Regions from separate parts of the Agarivorans sp. genome, predicted to be linked through region 2. Evidence: predicted binding sites of a transcription regulator. Region 2 holds the regulator's gene; each other region holds the start of a gene.
What was found. The regulator sigma-54, encoded in region 2, starts transcription at its own class of promoters, with help from an activator protein. The targets are predictions, from matches to a motif close to GTTGGCACGNNNNTNGNNT.

Region 1 (4,225 bases), on a different contig from region 2:
CGTTGCATTAAAGTTGCCAAGTTCTGATGCATTTTTTGATGCGCTAACGCAAAAGAGGTGCCGTCGCCGGGATCTAATACCGTGTCCTTATGGTTTAAGTCGGCATCGGTTTTGAGTAAAAATTTGTATTGTACCGCCACCGCGTGGTCGTTTAGCTCTTGAGGCTTGGCTAACTGACTAAAAGTATTATCCAGTGCTTGTTGCTGCAGATAGGAAGCGATAGTGGTTTGGTAGTATTGCGTGAGTTCTTGGCGCTGAGTGATGATGTTTTCTTTACCTTGTAAAAAGGCGTAGGGGAAGAAGGCACCGTATAAACGTTCGGCAGATTGCTTAATTTGTGGTTGCTGAGAGTAATCAACAATTCGGGTTGCCAATGTTTGGGAGTAGTTGTTAACTGCGCTGGCGGTGACGTTTTGTAGTGATACCAGTTGGTCTTGTCTCGATTCAAATAGGGCAGTTTTCATCTGATTAATGGCGACATTGGCAGTAAATAAAGACGCCACTGCCGAGGCGAAGGTGGCGATAGATACAAACAGAATCAGGGTCTTGGTAAACATCTTCATTGATTAATCTCCGAGCTCATAGTCGAGAGTGTTCCGTTACACTGCGTTTAATTATTATTGTGCTTATTCATTGTTAATTTGTTGTTGCCAAAATAAGTGTGGCTATTATGCCTTTGTTTTTCTTGTTATTTAGGTGACGGAAATCACGGCTTAGCAGATTGCTTGGCATATTAGTGTCAGCGGGTTTCATAGTGAAGAGGAAAGTAGTTGATTTCATTAGCCAATGACGTATTTCATTAGCGGTCAAAGGATACGGGGGTTCACTGTTTGTCTGAGTAATGAGCTTATCAATTTAGAAGTTTTTTACATAATAGTGCAGTGTTGTAGAGCGCGACAAAGCATATTTCATCGGGTTTTAGCAAACTGAAACAGTAAAGCCGCTCTGCCATATAAGCGGCTTAAAGTTTGTTCAGTTTCTCATGCTGCTGAACTCAAATTATTGCTTGCTTACTAGGTCGCCCAATTGAATATTGGCTGTCATACTTGGGTCTAGCGCTACCACAATGGCACTGTTTTGGTAGACTTGCTCAATTCTTACTTGGCTACCAGTAAGGCTTTGTTCTTGACGGGGAATGTCCCATTCTCCCCAGTGGTAATTTTGTTGGATTAGGGTAAGCAACATACCGCGGTTTAATTGATTAGCTGCACCAAGGTTGATTTGCCAGCGGTCTGGCCCCAAAACTTTAACTACGCTGCCTTGTAACGGCTGACAAGCAAGCAAGGCATCTACTTCCACTAGGATCTGGTGAAGGGTGTTATTCACCGTTTGCCCGTAGCTGGATAGCCAAAACTCAGCGGAGTAGGGCGAGATGATTTCACGGGCGTCAAATTGCCAAGGCGCGTTTACTGAGAAACGCTTGTTGTAAATTTCTTCTAAGTCAATGGCGTTGTAGACCCGTGCATTAATGACAAAATAGCGCTGTGGGTAACTGAAGTTAATTACCTTAGGTTTATAGACTCTATCTAAAGAAATATTTTCTATTTCCAGCCCCAATAGGTACTGCGCACCATAGCGGTCGGCGACGTCTTTAATGCCTTTAAAGTTGTGTTCACCCGGCTTGTAATAGTTAAGTGGTAATTTCGGTGGATGTTTAATATTAAATTGTTTACCGATTTGCCGCGCAATGTCGTAGGCACGTTGCTCTACCGCTGGCGAAAGCTCTTGCAGCTGACCAACCCGCGCTTGGTGTTGTTGTTTTAAATAAGGAGGCAGTAACAACAGATTTTTACTATAACCACTGGCTTTACATTGGCTGGCTTCGGGAAAGACATCAGCTTGTAAGATTACATAAAATTGTTGGCCTTGCTGTCCTTCGTCAAGCACAGTTAAGTTGTGTAATGTGCCTTTGGATACAACCTCTAGCTGGTCGAGAGTCAGCTGACCGCCGTTGACTTGGCTTATGCTGGTGACTGAGGCGCCAGCATACAGTAGCAACTGCTTAACCGCTTCTTGCATGGCATTGCTACGCGCTTGCTCAACCTGGTCGTTAACGATAATGGCTTGTCCCTTCGCTTCATACCATACCGCTTGGCTGGTGCTGCAAAGCAACATTCCTATCATCAAAATTAATATTTTCATAAGCTCCTCCTGTTCAGGCTAAAGCAATAACCGTACCTGATACAAAGCGTTAATTTTTTGACTGGAACAGTTTTTGCTTTATAGGGGTCAATAGAAGGAGAAGGGTATGCGATATACAACATTAGCGGCGGTGTTACTTATACTACAAGGCTGTAACACCACTTTGCATCATGTTTCTAATTATCCCTATGTTGAGCCTCGTGAGCAGCAGGATGCGACTTTGTTTGCCCATGTTAATGCACTTTCGAGGCTGTTGACCGATGATCTTGATTTAGATGAAACCGACTTGGTGGCAATTAGTACCGTGGTCGATTTAGATAACCTACAAAGTAGTGATAGTTTTGGGCGGCAAGTGGCAGAGGCAATGTTTGCCGCTTTGTCAGAAAAAGGTATACACACCGTTGAACCTCGTTTAACTGGTCGGCTACAAATGGATCCTAGCTTTGGTGAGTTTTCTTTGTCACGTGATGCCAACTTGTTGCGTGAGCAAATGCAAATTACCTACGTGGTGGTGGGTAGTTTTCAACGTACTGATTCTGGGCGGCATGTAAATATGCGCTTGGTTGAACTGGCCAGTCAAAATGTGGTGACAGCGGCTTATCAGTTCATTCCGAATGCGGCAGGGGCGACCTCGCCAAGAGTAACTAGTGTAAATGGGAGCTTGCAGCGTCATGAACAATCTGTACTTTAAATGTTGGTTTACTAGCCTAGCGTTACTATTTGTTGTTGCTTGTACATCAACGAATCAAGTTAAGCAGGTGGAGTGGACTTATCAACCTCCAGGCGACTTTACCATTGTCAATGCCGTGGGCTATGCGCCGATCAGTCAACAACGTGGCAATGATCTAGCAAGTAAGCAGTTACGAGCCATGAAGGCGTCTAAGTTAGACGCTTATAGGGAGTTGTCTGAACAAGTATATGGTCAGCGAATTGATAGTAGTGCCACTGTGAGCGATTTAGTATTGGGTAATGAGCGTTTAGCCGCTTCTGTTGCAGGGGTTATTCGTGGCGCGAAAGTGATTAAATCCTATTCTGTTGATGATGTATATGTGACTGAATTACAATTAGATTTTAGGGACGTCTACCGTGTTACTATGTCTATGGCTCCCACTCGCCACCTAGAGAGTCAAAAAACCATTCAATTCTAGTAAAGATTTTGCCTTTCAAGCCGATAATTAAGGCGTAATAGACGATTAAGGACGGGATATGAAAGGTATGACTCTGGTGGCTTTAGCCACTTCGTTATTGGTGGGCTGTTCTAACACTCCATCAATGCAAAAAGTAATGGTTTATGATGGCTCGATACACAACGTTGCTCATAACGCGCCTTACCTTGAAGGTGTGGTGGATGAAACTGGCCAACTGTTTTTAAGTAGCTCTCCGCGCCGTACTCTTAATGCTTCCAACGTAGATCTTTCCGATAGCGCTGTAGAACATTCTCTCACCGATTATGTTAATGCCATGTCGCAGCGACTGGTATCTAGCTCTCATTATGTTAATGCCGATACCCCGATTGGGGTGGCGTCTTTTGTTCCTTTGGATGATTTTAAAAGCACTGACGTATTTGGTATGCAGTTGGCCGAAAGCTTTGTCTATGAAATGCAGCAAAATGGTTTTTCGGTGATTGACTACAAAACCACCGGTTTTATACGGGTGACTCCAGAAGGCGACTTTGTTTATAGCCGTAATGTTAACGAGCTATCCAAGCGTTTACCTATAGAATATTTGTTGGTAGGTACCTTTAGTAAATCTACTAACGGCGTTTTAGTAAATGTAAGGATTGTTGGTGCACAATCGAAGGTGGTGGTGGCCTCTGCTCAGGAGCTTATTCCTAACGAAGTTTACCAAAGTAAGGTACCCGAACCAGTTAAGCGTGATGGGGTGATGATTATTGAAGCGCGCAAACAAGCCAATAGCCGTATGCCTGTGGGGGAGCGCGGTTAGTTTCGCCTGAGTCGTCTTTAGCTATTACACAGATTAACCCCAAATTATCCTAGATGGTTTGGGGTTTTATATTGCGTTTAAAATAGTCACTTAGGGTTATTTCAAAATAGAAGGTTAAGCTTTAAAACCTTTGCCTACG
Region 2 (4,225 bases):
GGTTTAACTCCATCTCTTCTAGCATAAGCGAATCCCTATTTGTGCTGCTGCAAGCCTTGCCTGCTAAGTGTAGCTTGAGTTTATTGCAATCGTTTTATTCTTCGTCGAAGTTAGCTTCAACCAAGGCTTGTACCGCATCTAAGGCAGCTTCCGCATCGTCTCCTTCGGCTATCAGCGTTAGGGTGCTGCCCTGCGCGCTGGCGAGTACCATGAGTCCTAATACACTGGCGGCGGAGGCGATTTTATCTCCATCCATGATACTTAATTCAGCATTAAATTGCTGGGCCAACTCTACTAATTTAGTGGCGGGGCGAGCATGTAACCCCAATTTGTTTTTTACGATAACCTGTCTAGTGAGCTTCAAGATGATGTTCCAAAGTGCGATGACGACGTTGTACTTTTCGTTTTGAGCTAAAGTGCTCGGCCAGCTTTTCCGCCACATAAACACTGCGATGTTGTCCACCGGTGCAGCCTATGGCAATGGTTAGGTAGGCACGGTTGTTGGCCTCCAAATGGGGTAGCCAGCTATCAAGTAATTGACTAATTTGATCAATATACTCAGTGACTAAGGGCTGAGCAGCGAGGTAATCTTGAACCGCTTGGTCTAAACCGGTCAGTGGGCGAAGTTGTTCTTGCCAATGCGGGTTAGGCAAAAAACGTGCGTCAAACATATAGTCTGCATCGCTGGGCACACCATTTTTGAAGCCAAAGGATTCAAATACCATAATCAGCTGTTGTTGTTTATCACCGGTGACTCGCGAGCGGATCAGGCTGCTGAGTTCATGAACCGATAACCTCGAAGTATCGATCCGTAAATCGGCGTTACTTGAGATGGGCTCTAATAGGGCGGTTTCCGATTCAATCGCCTCGGCCAGTGAAACACCGTTTTGACTTAGTGGGTGGACTCGCCGCGTCTCGCTATAACGACGAATTAGAGCCTCGTCTTTGGCATCTAAGAAGATGCTGAGCAAGTTGACTTCGGGGCCGGCATTGCGGATCACCCGCGCGATCGGTGAGGGCTCATCTGGAAGGTTACGAATATCGATGCTAATGGCAACCTTCGGATACTTTTGTTTTAAGTTGTCGATAAGCGACTGCCACAACAGTACCGGAAGGTTGTCGACACAATAATACCCGAGATCTTCTAACACTCGTAAGGCAACCGTTTTGCCTGAACCGGAGCGTCCACTAACGATGATTAGTTCCATGATGGCCCCTAATTAAGCTTAGAGTATTAGGCTACCATGATGTTGTATAGCTCGTCATCACTTTGTGCGCAGCGAAGTTGTTTACATACTTGTTTATCATTAAGTTTTTCAGCAACTTGAGATAGGGTGTTTAAGTGTTGCTGACATTGGTCTTCGGGGACTAATAAGGCAAAAACCAAATCGACGGGTTGATTGTCGATGGAGTCAAACGTTATCGCAGGATCACAGCGTAAGAAAACCGCAGTGGCTTGATGTTCACTAGCAATTCGCCCATGGGGAATCGCAATACCTTGGCCAATGCCGGTGCTGCCCATTTTTTCTCTATTTAATAAACTCTCAAAAATACTTTGAGCAGAGATATCCAATTGGCTAGCTGCCAGCTCGCTAATGATTTCTAGGGCGCGTTTTTTTGAAGAGCATTGAACTGCACGTTGCGTGCAGTTCAAACTTAGTACTTTATTTAGTTGCATTAGAGTGACTAGTGTTTAGTGAGTTTTTCTTTGTGTTTGATAACTTGACGATCGAGTTTATCGATCAGGCTATCGATGGCTGCGTACATGTCGGTGTGTTCTGAAGTGGCAAATACCTCACCACCATTTAAATGTAGGGTCGCTTCGGCGATTTGATTTAGTTTCTCCACATTTAAGATGACATGAACATTATTTATTTGTTCGAATCGTCGGGTTAGTTTGGCAAATTTTGTGTGGACATATTCTTTTAATGACTCAGTAATTTCTACGTGGTGTCCGGTAAGATTAATTTGCATAGATATCGTCCCCTGTTATAGGCCTTAGATAAGGCTTTTACGTTGGTTAGAAGGTGGAATAGCCAAAGACTCACGGTATTTAGCAATGGTGCGTCTTGCCACCTTGATCCCCTGATCTGCCAAAATATCAGCAATTTTACTATCGCTGAGTGGTTTATTGCTGTTTTCGGCAGCTACCAGTTTTTTAATTAAGGCTCTAATTGCTGTAGAAGAGCATTCCCCGCCCCCTTCGGTGGTGACATGGCTGGAAAAGAAGTATTTCAATTCAAAAATGCCACGAGGAGTATGCATAAATTTCTGGGTGGTAACCCGAGAAATAGTCGACTCATGCATTTCTACAGCTTCTGCTACATCGTTCAATACCATTGGTTTCATCGCTTCTTCTCCATACTCAAAGAAGGCTTGCTGATGGTGAACAATGCAGTTCGATACTTTTAACAGTGTTTCGTTACGGCTTTCAATGCTTTTGATAAACCACTTAGCTTCTTGTAAATGACTACGAATAAACTGGGTATCGTTGGCATTGGTAGAGGTTTTACTGAGTGAAGCATAGTGAGAATTTACCCTTAATTTGGGCATGGCGTCAGGGTTTAGTTCTACCACCCATCGACCTTGACGTTTTATGACCGAGACATCGGGAATAACGTATTGCGCCTGATTGGGTTCTACAGCGTTGCCAGGACGGGGCTCTAAGGTATGAATGAGTCGCATAACTTCACGCAACTGCTCTTCTTTCAATTTGGTTTTACGTGACAATAAGCGGAAGTCGCGATTGGCTAAGACATCGATATGGTTAGTGACAATGTCTTTAGCTTCTTTTAGCCAAGGAGTATCTTCGGCAAAGCGGCCTAATTGAATCATTAAGCATTCTTGTAAAGAGCGCGCGCCAATACCTACCGGATCGAAGTGTTGAATACGCTTTAATACAGCTTCAACTTCATCCAGCTCAACATCTAAATCGTTATTTTCACTGTCGCGTAAACCTTCTAAGAGCTGTTCGCAATTTTGAGTTAGGTAACCTGATTCATCAATCGCATCGATAATTGCCAACGCAATAGCTTGGTCAACTTCACTAAATGGTGTCAGTTGCATCTGCCATACTAAGTGGTCTTGTAAAGATTCAACGGTTTCACCTTGAAACAACATATCGCTGTCGTCGCTAACACCGCTGCTGCCTGAGCTTGAAGGTCCTGAACTGGCGCTGTAGATATCATCCCAAGTGGAATCCACCGGTAAGTCATCAGAAACAGTGTCTTGGTTAATGGCATCGCCGGCTTCTAATTGACTATTATCAACTTCGTTGTTTATACTGCTATCGTTAATTTTGTCATTAAGAGATTGAGCCTCATTAGCATCGTTGTCACTGGCGTGTGACTCATCCGCTTCGAGCAGAGGGTTACTTTCCAGTGCCTCCTGAATTTCTTGCTGCAAATCCAGTGTTGAAAGCTGGAGTAAGCGAATCGCCTGTTGTAACTGAGGGGTCATGGTCAATTGTTGACCAAGACGCAACTGCAAAGATGCTTTCATTAACTACCGCTGTTCCTTCTTCTTATTGTATTGTGTTTTTTACTTGCACTTTAACTATAGCTTGAATTGTTCACCGAGATAAACTCGTTTCACGTGTTCATTTTCAAGTATTTCTTCAGGTTTCCCCGAGGCTATCAATTCGCCTTGGCTAACGATATAGGCATGTTCACAAACATCGAGAGTTTCTCTCACATTGTGATCGGTGATCAATACGCCAAGACCACGATCACGCAGGTGTTCAATAATCTTTTTTATATCGATAACAGAAATAGGATCTACACCAGCAAAGGGTTCGTCAAGCAAAATAAACTTTGGCGCGGCGGCTAAAGCACGAGCAATTTCAACCCGGCGGCGTTCCCCACCAGACAAACTCATGCCTAGGTTTTTTCTAATGTGACTAATGTGGAACTCTTCTAAGAGGTCGTCTAAAGCCACTTGTTGTTGCTGTTTGTCGAGATCTTTACGGGTTTCTAACACCGCAAGAATATTTTTTTCAACAGATAGACGTCTAAATATAGACGCTTCTTGGGGTAGGTAGCCAATACCCTTGCGGGCACGGCTATGCATAGCCGTGCTAGATAGGTCATCGTCATCGATTAGAATTCGACCATGATCGCGAGGCACTAAGCCTACTACCATGTAAAAGGTGGTGGTTTTCCCCGCTCCATTGGGGCCGAGTAAGCCCACGATCTTACCGGTTTCTACATTCAGACTAACGTCTTTT
Region 3 (4,225 bases), on a different contig from region 2:
CGGCCAAGTTGCAAGGCCAATTCACCCTTAATTTGCAACCATTTCAAGGGCGCATCAGTGGTTTGATAAGGCATAGTGCTTAACAATTGATAAGCCCGTTCAGGATCACCTGCGGCACGTATCACTTCAGCTTCTAACAAAACCACATAAGACGAATCACTGTGGTAGGCTCGAATCTGTTCAAAGGCCTGCTGTGCCTTATATAAGTTACCGGTTTCTATATATAAATAAACTAGCTGGCTAGCCAAAGCTAACTCACTAATAATGTAATCAAAGTTATCTTGTAATAACAACTGAAGCTTACTATTTTCGCCGTTGCGCAGATACACCTTCGCCAGTAGGCGAATGGCTGCTAAATCACTCGGCTGCTGCCTAACATATTGGCTCAAGTATAACTGAGCCTTTTCATCATTGTTGAGAATGTATTCAGATGCCCCCTGAATAAATAACAAATTATTAGCGTCTGCCAATTGCTCACCATCGGCGGTAGAAATATTTTGCGCTAAGCTTACTAAAGCCTGCTCGGCAATATCCTTGCCATCTTGTTCGCTCAATAAACTGGCCGACACTAAAATAGCAGTGGGATCGTTAGGCGTTTGTTGTTGTACCAATTTTAGATAGCGTTTTGCCTCTTCTACTTTATCCATTTTTAAATTAGCAATAACTAAACTACGCAGTACCTTGGGGTCTTTAGGGTCGAGCGCATAAGCCCGCTGATAGTGCTGCAAGGCCGCGCTTAAATCACCTTTGGCAGAAACTAAGTCACCTTTTAATACCCAAGTCCGTTCATTATTTGGCGCTTGCGCTAGAGAGCGTTCGATCCACTGCTCAGCCAAAGGGTATTGTTTTTGCTGAAGGTATAACATAGCTAAGCTATTCATTGCAGCTGTCTTGCTGGGTGCCAATTGAGTAGCTTGCTCAAATTGCTGCTTAGCCAACTCTGCTTGCCCCTGCTTTAGCATTACTTGTCCCTGCAGCAACTTCCACTCAAATTGTGTTGATTTAGAGAATTCATGCTCTCTATCTGCAAACGCTAACAACTCATCGACTTTGTTTTGCAACAATAAAACGTTACCCAATAGCGGTAGCACTAGATTGATATCTGCGCCCATGTCTAGGGCCTCGCGTAATTGCTTTTCCGCCGAGCCCAAGTTATTGGCATAAAAGTACACTTTAGCTAGCAATAACTTAGAAGATAGATGTTGGGGATCTGCCTTCAACGCATTCTTTAAATGAATAAAAGCTTCGTTTTCTTCACCATTATGAAAGGCTTTAACCGCCATTTCGTAATCGTTAATCTGTTCATTAGCAAAGCTAATACTTACTAGCGATGATAAAGCAAAAGCGATCAATAATTTTTTCATTAGGTAGCGGCAATCCTTGCGAGGTCAGGGGAAATGAATTCGACTAAAAACAGTATCTAATGAACAAGGGCTAAAAAAAAGACAAAAAAATACGAAACACTGAGTATTTCGTATTTTTGTTCAGAAAGGAAGGAGGTTCAAATAATCAATTAACGTTTGCGAGCTCGCAAAGCAATACCAAATAGGCCCGCTGCAAACAACAGCACAGTGCCGGGTTCAGGGACACTGGTACTAGGTTGAGAGCCAGCTTGAGCTTGCACACCAGCCAACTTAAATGCGTCGTTGCCAGCAAACCAATCGGGGCCACCAAACACCGGGTTGTAGGCGCCGATTAACCAATACTTCGATTCAGTGCTGCTGGAGATAGCTTGATAAGCATAGTCTTCTGCATTATATACTTGGGCCTCACTCGTCCAGCCGCTGGCTAAATCCGCCACTGCATCCCATGTGCTACCAGCTAAAACTGGAGCATCAGCTCCGTTATAGGCCAATACCGATATATCGGCTTGGCTCCAATAGCCTTCCTGAGCCCAACCGAGTGAGAAGCCCGCTAGATTAACCGCAACATCAAAGCTCAACAACACCATGTCGTAGTCGCGTAACCATGGTCTTTCATTATTGCTATCAATGGCGTGGTCAGGACTCCAACTACCCTCATCACGGTTTTGCAGGGTCAAGCCATAACCATATGAATAACCCAATTTGGCATCTTCAATTGTGTCACGGGGACCGGTGTTGGACCACCCCGTCAAACTCAGGCCAGTTCCAGACGACGACGTACCAGAATAGGTATTTCCATTGTTATTGAAGTCACGAGAAAAGGTTTCAAAAGACCATGTCTCCGTCGCGCCAAAGGCCGATAACGATACGGCACAACTTGCGGCTAATAAAATTTTTTTTAACACAACGCCCCCTAAATAGCATTCTGTATATCAAACTGGTAATACCACGTATAAAGCAATTATCAAGCCAAAATGAAAAATCTATATTTAGCAGTGACTTAAACCCATGCTTTGGATGTTCTTGCCATCGAATGTAAAAAATACTGACAATAATGTGCTTAATTCTAAAGCACACAGCTCAGTTTTCAAGCAAAGCTTAGGCCGTTAATTAGCCCAAGACTCCTTCCTACCAGTATCGCTCAACTGTAACCTGCCCCGGTTTACGCCTTAGGTTTTTACTTAAACCTTTACCTTCAAGAGATTGCATTGCTGCAGTGATCATCTCGGGATTGCCACACAACATCACTTGAGTGCACTCGGCGCTTAAAGACAAGCCCACCGCGTTCTCTAGGCTACCATCGTCAATCGCCTCTGGAATACGCTTAGCTAAGGCCCCTGCATAGTTCTCCCGCGTGACCATGGTTTGTAAAACAAACTGTTGAGGATAACGCTGCTGGTACTGCTCCAACACGTCCAAATAAGCCAAGTCTCTGGCATATCTAACCCCGTATACCACAACCACTTTATCGAAACGCTGCCATGGCTGGTCAGTGGCCAACATCGACAAATAAGGTCCAATACCGGTCCCTGTTGCCATCAACCAAAGATGCTCAGCCTCAGGGACCTCATCCAACACCAAAAAACCTGCGGCGGCACTCGATACCTCAATAGTATCGCCCACATGTAAGTTATGCAGGTTAGGCGAAAGTGTCCCCTCCTCCACTTTAATCGCTAACACTTCAAGATAATCTGCTCCCGGAGGGTTTACCAAAGAATAGGCACGAGCAATCCGCTTTCCTTGTTGTAACTCAGACAACTTTATAAATTGCCCGGCAACGAAAGGGGCAATGTCGGCCTCTATCCTCAAGCTAAACAATTGTTTGTTCCAATCAATTCGCTTTATTACTCGACCTTCTACCCACATAGTTACTCCTGGTGTTTAATTACCTCTGACTGATGATCCACATAGATTAATTCATCCACATCGAAGCCCGCTTGCTTGGCTCGCCTAAGGAGTTCACTACGAATAGCATGCGGTAAGTCTGGGCTTCTTGCCAATAACCACAAATAATTTCTGCTCGGTCCCGCAACCAAGGCATATTGATAGGCTTCTTGGTCCAAAGCAAAAATCACGTAGGCCCCATAAAACGGTCGAAAAAAGGAAACTTTTAAATAACCACGTCCTTGCTCGGGCAAATAGGCAAGGCCTTCTGCGCTTAACCAACGCCCCTCCTGCTCGGAAAAGCCCTTGTTAATCACCTTAACTTTGCCATTCGGCAGCACACTGTAAGTTGCGCTCACATGGCTCATACCGCGCTCGAAGGCATGATCCAAACGGGCAACTTCATACCAAGTGCCTAAATATTGGCTTAACTCAAAATTATCAACAGGCTCGATACCTGGTGGCTTAGAACTGCAGCCGCTGATGATGAATACACACAAGGCCAAATATAAAATTTTCATTTAACGCTCCCGTTATTAAAACCAAAACGCTGCAATACAGCCCAGCAAGGTCATAATAAACAAAAACCACTTTAGGGTGCTTGCTTCTGCCTGAATAGCAAATTTCACCGCATAATGAGCACCGGCAATATAGCCTAAAGATAAGACTAAGGCCGGCAACCACACCACTTGTCCTCTTGCGATAAAAACGACTAAGGCAACACTGGTAAATGCCAAAGTACATACCAATTTCAATGCATTGGCTCTTACTAAATCATAACGCAAACTCCCTGCAAGGGCGGCTAACAAGATAAAGCCCACCCCAGCCTGAACAAAACCACCATAAAAGCCCGCCAGCATTAAGCTCCACTTGGCGCTGGAACTCTCGGCCACAGTTTTAGCCTGAGTACCTAGGTCTGGAGCCACCACAGAAGGTTTGAACAGCATTAAGCTAGCCATTGCCAACATCGCGCCTAG

Region 1: the regulator sigma-54 is predicted to act here: its motif matches at 2,203-2,221, upstream of ACQY6Q_RS05965 (FlgO family outer membrane protein).
Region 3: the regulator sigma-54 is predicted to act here: its motif matches at 2,320-2,338, upstream of xdp1 (exosortase-dependent surface protein XDP1).

What each region holds. Positions count from the first base shown of each region.
Region 1 is NZ_JBNKPP010000098.1:4,160-8,384, reverse strand. It holds gene ACQY6Q_RS05975 (methyl-accepting chemotaxis protein) at 1-563, opposite strand, end outside; gene ACQY6Q_RS05970 (flagellar assembly protein T N-terminal domain-containing protein) at 1,000-2,142, opposite strand; gene ACQY6Q_RS05965 (FlgO family outer membrane protein) at 2,249-2,833, shown strand; gene ACQY6Q_RS05960 (LPP20 family lipoprotein) at 2,814-3,290, shown strand; gene ACQY6Q_RS05955 (FlgO family outer membrane protein) at 3,349-4,086, shown strand; gene flgN (flagellar export chaperone FlgN) at 4,201-4,225, opposite strand, start outside.
Region 2 is NZ_JBNKPP010000133.1:22,501-26,725, reverse strand. It holds gene mgtE (magnesium transporter) at 1-25, opposite strand, end outside; gene ACQY6Q_RS08145 (HPr family phosphocarrier protein) at 95-367, opposite strand; gene rapZ (RNase adapter RapZ) at 351-1,208, opposite strand; gene ptsN (PTS IIA-like nitrogen regulatory protein PtsN) at 1,235-1,678, opposite strand; gene hpf (ribosome hibernation promoting factor) at 1,687-1,974, opposite strand; gene ACQY6Q_RS08125 (RNA polymerase factor sigma-54) at 1,999-3,501, opposite strand; gene lptB (LPS export ABC transporter ATP-binding protein) at 3,556-4,225, opposite strand, start outside.
Region 3 is NZ_JBNKPP010000060.1:13,012-17,236, forward strand. It holds gene prsT (XrtA/PEP-CTERM system TPR-repeat protein PrsT) at 1-1,364, opposite strand, end outside; gene xdp1 (exosortase-dependent surface protein XDP1) at 1,514-2,269, opposite strand; gene ACQY6Q_RS03535 (ferredoxin--NADP reductase) at 2,493-3,230, opposite strand; gene ACQY6Q_RS03540 (lipocalin family protein) at 3,233-3,769, opposite strand; gene ACQY6Q_RS03545 (sulfite exporter TauE/SafE family protein) at 3,785-4,225, opposite strand, start outside.